DNA from 2 places in the Aeromicrobium sp. UC242_57 genome. Region 2 is predicted to be linked to the other one. Evidence: riboswitches for the same ligand, from Rfam matches in the RefSeq annotation. Region 2 holds a riboswitch; the other holds the start of a gene.
The links. Region 2 has a riboswitch for thiamine pyrophosphate ahead of thiM (hydroxyethylthiazole kinase). Riboswitches for the same ligand answer to the same signal wherever they lie in the genome.
Positions count from the first base shown of each region.

Region 1: another riboswitch for thiamine pyrophosphate. It lies ahead of ACHMWU_RS28645 (ECF transporter S component); the one in region 2 lies ahead of thiM (hydroxyethylthiazole kinase).

Region 1 covers NZ_JBIOAM010000005.1:1,131,380-1,135,203, reverse strand. Annotated here, with positions in the region: gene ACHMWU_RS28660 (energy-coupling factor transporter transmembrane component T family protein) at 1-193, opposite strand, end outside; gene ACHMWU_RS28655 (ABC transporter ATP-binding protein) at 302-841, opposite strand; gene ACHMWU_RS28650 (ABC transporter ATP-binding protein) at 729-1,694, opposite strand; gene ACHMWU_RS28645 (ECF transporter S component) at 1,697-2,311, opposite strand; TPP riboswitch at 2,301-2,412, opposite strand; gene ACHMWU_RS28640 (hypothetical protein) at 2,551-2,733, opposite strand; gene ACHMWU_RS28635 (NAD(P)/FAD-dependent oxidoreductase) at 2,809-3,672, opposite strand; partial or broken gene ACHMWU_RS28630 (NAD(P)/FAD-dependent oxidoreductase) at 3,777-3,824, opposite strand, start outside.
Region 2 covers NZ_JBIOAM010000003.1:944,315-948,138, forward strand. Annotated here, with positions in the region: partial or broken gene ilvC (ketol-acid reductoisomerase) at 1-933, shown strand, start outside; TPP riboswitch at 1,160-1,255, shown strand; partial or broken gene thiM (hydroxyethylthiazole kinase) at 1,247-1,972, shown strand; gene thiE (thiamine phosphate synthase) at 2,037-2,678, shown strand; partial or broken gene ACHMWU_RS15985 (hydroxymethylpyrimidine/phosphomethylpyrimidine kinase) at 2,693-3,028, shown strand; gene ACHMWU_RS15990 (bifunctional hydroxymethylpyrimidine kinase/phosphomethylpyrimidine kinase) at 3,096-3,473, shown strand; partial or broken gene ACHMWU_RS15995 (thiaminase II) at 3,470-3,673, shown strand; gene ACHMWU_RS16000 (hypothetical protein) at 3,691-3,824, shown strand, end outside.

The sequences.
Region 1 (3,824 bases), on a different contig from region 2:
CCGCCATGACCGACCCGGGCCAGGCCAGCACCATGATCCGCAGGCCGGCCGTGAAGGCCTGCTCGACGTCACGGCCGCCGAGCCGCCAGGTCGAGTAGACGATCGTCGCCGAAGCGAAGGCGGTGAACAGCAAGCACACGAGCGGATAGCGCCAACCCGGAAGCAGCAGCAACGCTGCGAGCAGATAAGGCACCCAGCGCGATCAGGCCGACCTCGAGACTGCGCACCCAGAACGATCCGACCAACGACAGGAGACCGACCGAGATCAGGGCCAGTGGATTGGCCCGGAGCACCAGGCCCCTCACATCATCACCCCCGCAGCCATGCGGTGCTCGACGTCAAGCGGCAGATCGGGGTCGTGCGTCGAGACACTCACCGTCGCACCCGCGTCGCGGGCCGCTGCGATCCACCCAGCCACCGCAGCCCAGGTGCCAGGGTCCTGCCCGACGGTGGGTTCGTCCAGCAACGCGACTCCCGGCCGGTGCCCGAGCGCCGCGGCGATGGCCAACCGTCGCTGCTCGCCCCCGGACAGCCGATAAGGGTGAGCGCCTGCCAGGTGCGCCAGGCCGAAGAGGTCGAGCACTGCCATGACATCGATGTGTCGTTCGAGCCGAGTGGCAGTGTGACAGACCTCGTCGGCGACCTTAGTGGTCAAGAAGCCGTGCTCCGGGTTCTGCGGCACCCAGCCGACCGATGCCGCCAGAGCGGTCGATCGCAGCCGGCGTAGATCAGGTGTCACCGTGCCCGAGGCAGGCTTGAGCAGCCCGCCGAGCACCGCCAACGCGGTCGACTTGCCCGCGCCGCTGCGTCCCGTGAACCCCGTGACCTGGCCGGGCGCGATCGACGTGGTCAGACCCTTCAGGGCCATGGTGCGCTGCGTCCCTCGCAGCGTGCGCATGACCAGCTCGACCGAGACGTCCTGCGCCGTCACGGTCGGGGCCTCGCCGACCGGGCCGACCAGCCCAGCGGGGACGTCGAGCGGGCGCGGCGCGGTCATGCCGGGCATCCAGACTCCAGACGGCGCGCTCCCAGCCAGAAAAGCTCGCGACGGTCCCATCGCTGACCACCACGCCACCCGGCCCCAGGACAACCACCCGGTCCACGTGCGGCAGCCACGGCCCGATCCGGTGCTCGACCACGATCAACGTACGGTCGCGGGTTGCCGCCAGCACCGCCTCACGGACGCTTGTCGCGGTGTCCGGATCGAGCATCGACGTCGGCTCGTCGAGCAGCAGGACATCGGGGTGCATCGCAAGGACCCCCGCCAGCGCCAGACGTTGCTGCTCGCCGCCGGACAGGGCACCCGTGAAGTGATCACGTGGATACGTCAGGCCGACCGCAGCCAGCGCCGTGTCGACCAACGGCCAGATCTGTGCGGCCGGGAGAGCCGCGTTCTCCAGGCCGAAGGCGACGTCGCGGCCGATCCGTTCGGCCACGATCGCGTCGGCCGGATTCTGCAGCAGCAAGCCCAGTCTGCCGTCGACATGGGCTGTTCCGCTCAGCTCGCCTGCGATCGTCGACCCGAGAGCGCCGGCCAGTCCGTGCAGCAAGGTCGACTTGCCGGCGCCGCTCGGGCCGACGAGCAGCACCCGCTCGCCGGGTTCGACGGTCAGGTCGAACCCGGCGATGACGGGGTGTCGGCGGCCCATGGGGCGCCAGGTGAAGTCGCGGAAGCGGACTTCGCCGGTGGACATGGCTAGACCTCGTCGACCTGTTCGCGTCCGGCCTCGAAGGCGTCCAGGGCACCAGCCCGGGCGAGACCCCGGACCAGGAGGAATCCACCGATGCCCGCGATGATGATGCCCGAGGCCACGAAGACCCCCAGGTGCGCGAGCTTGTAGCCCCAGCCCCAGTACGAGTACCAGTTGGACCACTCGTAGAGGACCTCGAACACGGCGGCCAGTGCAGCACCTGCGGCCGCGAACACGACGCCGAAACGACGGTAGAGGCCGATCGCCAGGACGATCTCGACGCCCGCGCCTTGGAGCAGGCCCGAGACGATCGCGGTCATGCCCCATTCATTGCCAGGGAGCAGCGCCGAGATGCTGGCAGCGATCACCTCGCCGGCCAGTGCGGCACCGGGCTTGCGGACGATCAGGCCGATGACGACACCGGCGATCAGCCAGCCGCCACCGAACAGCGCGACGCTCGGCGGAAACGACAGCATCCCTGCGGTGCTGGCGGCGGCGTACAGCTTGCCCCACCCCCAGAAGATGACGCCGAAGGCGACACCCAGGGTGGTGATGGTGACCAAGTCGATCGTGCGATAACGCACCAAGGACCTGCCTGTAGACGTGATGGCAGAACTCATCGTGACTCCCTTCGCCGGTACTAACCGGAGCAGGTTCAAGGGTCTGCGGCGGATCCGCACTCTCAGCGCCCTCTGCTTGAGGCGCTCCCCTGTCTTGTGCAGTCGAGGCTACACCCGCCCGCTGGGGACGAAGGAATCTGATCGTGCCATCAGGCGCGTCGGCAGTGACTCGGAGACGACAAGGCCCCGGGGGGGTTCGCTGGCTGACGCCGCTACGCCGTTTGTCCCGGGGCTCTCTGTCAGTAGCCAACCTTACGCTCAGCATCAGACAGAAACGCACGTTGCACGCCGAGCTCGACGAAGTACGGCTTCTCCGCAACAGAATCGCGCACCACGAGCCGATACACGCTCGGAACCTGAGTGACGACATCACTCGCATCTTCGACATCGCTGCCCGGATCGGACCCGAACTGGGAGATCACCTAACGGCAACGTCTCGGGTGCGACACGTCATCACTCACAAACCGAGCCCATGAGGTCAACGAGGTCGGCCAGGCTCAGCGGCCGGTCAGGACGTTGCCGATGCGTGCCAACCGGCTAGGGCCAGCGAGGCCCTTGTTCTCGCGGCGATCTGCTTCGCGGTAGAGCCCGTACATCGCCTTGACCCCGAGCCAGCGGAACGGTTCTGGCTCCCACCGCCGCACCGACCGGTTGACCCACGGCAGCGACGTGAGATCGGTGTCACGACCGAGCGCGAGGTCGGCGAGCGTGCGACCGGCCAGGTGGGTCGTGGTGAGGCCACTGCCGACGTAGCCGCCGGCCCAGCCGAGACCCGTCGACGGATCGAACGAGACACTCGCGCACCAGTCGCGCGGCACGCCCAGCACCCCACACCAGGCGTGGTCGATGCGGGCAGGCCGTACCGCCGGGAACATGCCATGCAGGATCGTGGTCAGCGACTCCACCGTCCAGTCCTGGGTCTGGCCGTCGACGTCGGTACGTGAACCGAACCGGTACGGGATCCCCCGCCCGCCCAAGGCGATCCGGCCGTCCGCGGTGCGCTGCGCGTAGCAGTACGCATTCGCGTTGTCGCCCAACAGCTCGGCGCCCGACCAGCCGATGTCGTCCCACACCGAGTCGGGTAGCGGCTCGGTGACGATCATCGCGGAGTTCATCGGCAGCCACGTACGTCGCTGGCCGCGGATGCTTGCGGTGTAGCCCTCGAGGCACCTCAGGATCCGCGGAGCCCGCACCCGTCCGCGATCCGTCGTCACGACGCCCGGCTCGATGCGCTGTGCACGGGTCCGTTCGAGGATGCGCACCCCACGGCGTTCGACGGCGGCCGCGATCCCGGCGACGAGCTTGGCCGGGTGGACGCGTGCGCAGTGCGGGCTGAACGTCCCGCCCAACGCGCCTGCCACGTGCAGCCGACGGTCGAGCCGTCCGCGGTCAGCTCTTGCTGATGCTCCGCGCCGATCCCCCAGGCGGCGTCAGCGCCGAGCCCTTCCCGCATGCGGATGAGCTGGGCGTTCGACCGCGCCACGTACAGGACGCCGTTCTTGACGATGTCGGC
Region 2 (3,824 bases):
ACGCGCTCAACCTGCGTGACTCCGGCGTCGACGTCCGCGTCGGTCTGCCCGAAGGCTCCAAGAGCCGCGCCAAGGCCGAGGCCGAGGGCCTGCGCGTCCTGAACGTCGCCGAGGCCGTCGAAGAGGCTGACGTCATCGTGATCCTCGCGCCCGACCAGGTGCAGCGTCACGTGTACGCCGAGTCGATCGAGCCCAACCTGGTCGACGGCGATGCTCTCGTCTTCGGTCACGGCTTCAACATCCGCTACGGCTACATCGCGCCGCCGGCCGGTGTCGATGTCCTCCTCGTCGCGCCCAAGGCGCCGGGCCACACCGTGCGTCGCGAGTTCGTCGACGGCCGCGGCATCCCCGACATCATCGCGGTCGAGCAGGACGCGACCGGCAAGGCGTGGGACATCGCCCTGTCGTACGCGAAGGCTATCGGCGGCACCCGCGCCGGCGTCATCAAGACGACGTTCACTGAAGAGACCGAGACCGACCTCTTCGGCGAGCAGGCTGTCCTGTGCGGTGGCATGTCGCACCTGGTCCAGGCCGGGTTCGAGACGCTGACTGAGGCCGGCTACCAGCCCGAGATCGCCTACTTCGAGGTCCTGCACGAGCTCAAGCTCATCGTCGACCTGATGTGGGAGGGCGGCATCGCCAAGCAGCGTTGGAGCATCTCCGACACCGCCGAGTACGGCGACTACGTCTCCGGCCCCCGCGTCGTCGACGCAGGTGTCAAGGAGCGCATGCAGGGCGTCCTCGCCGACATCCAGGACGGCACGTTCGCCAAGCGCTTCATCGACGACCAGGACAATGGCGCCAAGGAGTTCCTGGAGGCTGCGTGAGAAGGAGGCCGGACACCCGATCGAGAAGACCGGCAAGGTCCTGCGCTCGCACTTCAGCTGGCAGCAGCAGGACGCTGACTACGTCGACGGCCAGGCCGCCCGCTAGTCACCAGCTCCACCTCGACGCCCCGCCCGGACCATCCGGGCGGGGCGTTCCCCATTCCCCCTGAAGAGGTACTTACCGCCCTCCGAGGAGGTACCGACTGCCCTTCGAGGAGGTGGTTGTTGCCCCTCCGGGAGGTGGCTGCTGCCCTCACGGGGGCGACAAGTACCTCGCGGCGGGGCGGTAAGCACCTCTTCAGCGGGACGGGGAATGGGTGCGATAGGTTCGAGGCGCAAGGCCGGGGTGCCCCACGAGGGGGCTGAGATGAGACCCGCCGAACCTGATCCGGTTAACACCGGCGCGAGGGAGCCTGCTCATGACGAGTACTGTCACGTCCACGATTGCTGCTGCGGTCCGCGAGAAGTCGCCGCTGGTGCAGTACATCACCAACTACGTCTCGATGGACGTCGCGGCCAATGTGCTGAACGCCGTGGGTGCCTCCCCGGCGATGGTGCACGATCCGCACGAGGCCGGTGATTTCGCGCGGATCTCCTCGGCCGTCGGCATCAACATCGGCACACCGTCGCCGTCGTGGGTCGACGGCATGACCGCCGCCGCACAGTCGGCGCGCGAGGTCGGCACCCCGTGGGTTCTCGACCCGGTCGCCGTCGGCGCGACGTCGTATCGGCGCGACATCGTCGCCGAGCTGCTGCGGCACGCACCGACGGTCGTGCGTGGCAACGCCAGCGAGATCCTCGCCATCGCGACGTCCCAGGCCGGTGGCCGGGGCGTCGACAGCCAGGCGGCCTCGCTCGATGCGCTCGACGGCGCTCGGACGCTCGCCAGAGAGCTGTCGGCCGTCGTGGTCGTGACGGGAGTCGAAGACGTCATCACCGACGGCGTGCGCACCGCAGTCGTCCACGGCGGACATGCGCTGATGCCGATGGTCACGGCCCTCGGCTGCTCGGCAACGGCGCTCGTCGCCGCGTGCTGCGCCGTGGCGGACGACCCCTTCGACGCGTCGGTGACCGCGATGGCAATGCTCGCCGTAGCAGGGGAGCGTGCGGGGAAGAACGCCCCCGGACCGGGCACGTTCCGTGTCCGCCTGCTCGACGGCTCGCCATGCTCGACGACGAGCGGTTGGCTGCGGTCCGGATCGTCGAGTCATGAGCATCGATCTGCGGCTCTACCTGGTCACAGATCCTTCCTGCGACGATCTCGGCTCGGTCGTGACGGCTGCCGTTGCAGGCGGCGCGACGTGCGTGCAGGTGCGAGACAAGTCCGGCACGTCGGCCGACCGCCTGGCAGCAGTGGCGGCTCTGCGGGCCGCCCTGCCGGCCTCGGTCGCGGTGCTCGCCAATGACGACGTCGCCGCGGCGCGCGCCGGTGACGGCTTGCACGTCGGGGTCGGCGACACCGATCCGGTCACAGCGCGCGCAGCACTAGGAGAAGACGCCGTGATCGGCTGGTCGGTCAACGATCTGAGGCAGCTCGACGATGCGGTGCAGCTCGCGGCCTGCGACTACGTCGCGGCCAGCCCGGTGTGGGCCACGCCGACCAAGACCGACACGACCGCTCCGTTCGGTCTCGATGGGGTCCGCGAGCTCGCGAAGCGACTGGGCGGCCGACTGCCACTGATCGCGATCGGCGGCATCGACGCTGCCAATGCACGTGACGTCATCGCGGCGGGAGCCAACGGCGTGGCAGTGGTCAGCGCGATCTGTGCTGCCGACGACCCGGCTGGGGCTGCGGCCTCGTTGCGGCTCGCCGTCGACGACGCTCTGCAGGCCAGGGGAGTGCACGCATGAGCCGCACCCCCGTGATGTTGACCATCGCGGGCTCCGACCCGTCGGGCGGGGCGGGCATCCAGGCCGATCTGAAGACCGCCAGTGCGCTGGGCGTGTACGGCGCGACCGTCATCACCGCGTTGACGGTGCAGAACACCCTCGGCGTCACGGGCATCCACGCGGTGCCGACCGAGTTCATCGCGGCGCAGTACCGGGCGGTCGTCGACGACCTCGACGTCCGGGCGGTGAAGATCGGGATGCTGGGCAGCGTCGACGTCGTCCGCACGGTTGCCGAGATGCTGCGTGATCGACCCGTCCCGGCTGTCGTGCTCGACCCCGTCATGGTCGCGACGTCGGGTGATCGGCTGGTGCCCGAGGATGCCGTCGAGGCGATCCGCGACCTGCTGCTGCCGTTGGCGACAGTCGTGACCCCCCAACGTGCCAGAGGCCGAGGTGCTGGCCGGTCGAGACATCTCGGTGCTCGACGACCTCGACGTCGTGGGTCGGGTGTTGCTGGAGTCGGCCCGCAGCACGTGCTGGTCAAGGGCGGACATCTGCCCGGCGATCTCAGCGTCGACGTCCTCGTGTCGCACGACGCCGTGCAACGTCTGGCGGTTTCCGCGCGTCGACACGGTGCACACGCATGGCACGGGGTGCACGTTGTCGTCGGCGATCGCTTCGCACCTGGTCCTGGGTCGCAGCGTCGCCGATGCGGTCGCTGGGGCCAAGGACTATCTGACGAGGGCGTTGGTGGCGGGAATGAGCCTCGACATCGGCAGCGGACACGGCCCGGTCGATCATCGGATCGGCCGGTGAGCGCGTCCGAACGGCTCTGGGAGTCGGTCGGCGACTGGTACGCCGCGATCTGCGAGCATCCGTTCGTGCTCGGCCTGATCGATGGATCGTTGCCGCCTGACGTCTTTGCGCGCTACCTGGTCGACGACGCGCACTACCTGGACCGCTACGCCCGCGTGCTGGCCCAGCTCGCGGCGCGTGCCGGCGACGCTGAGGGCACCGAGCTGATGGCATCCGCTTGCTGCTGGCGCGATCTCGGCGGAGCGGGAGCTGGCACCGGGACTTCCTCGCACCGCGGGGGCTTGATCCCGATGTCGACAGCGTTCCCGAGCCGAGTCCGACCTGTGTCGCGTACACGGGCTTCCTGGAGTC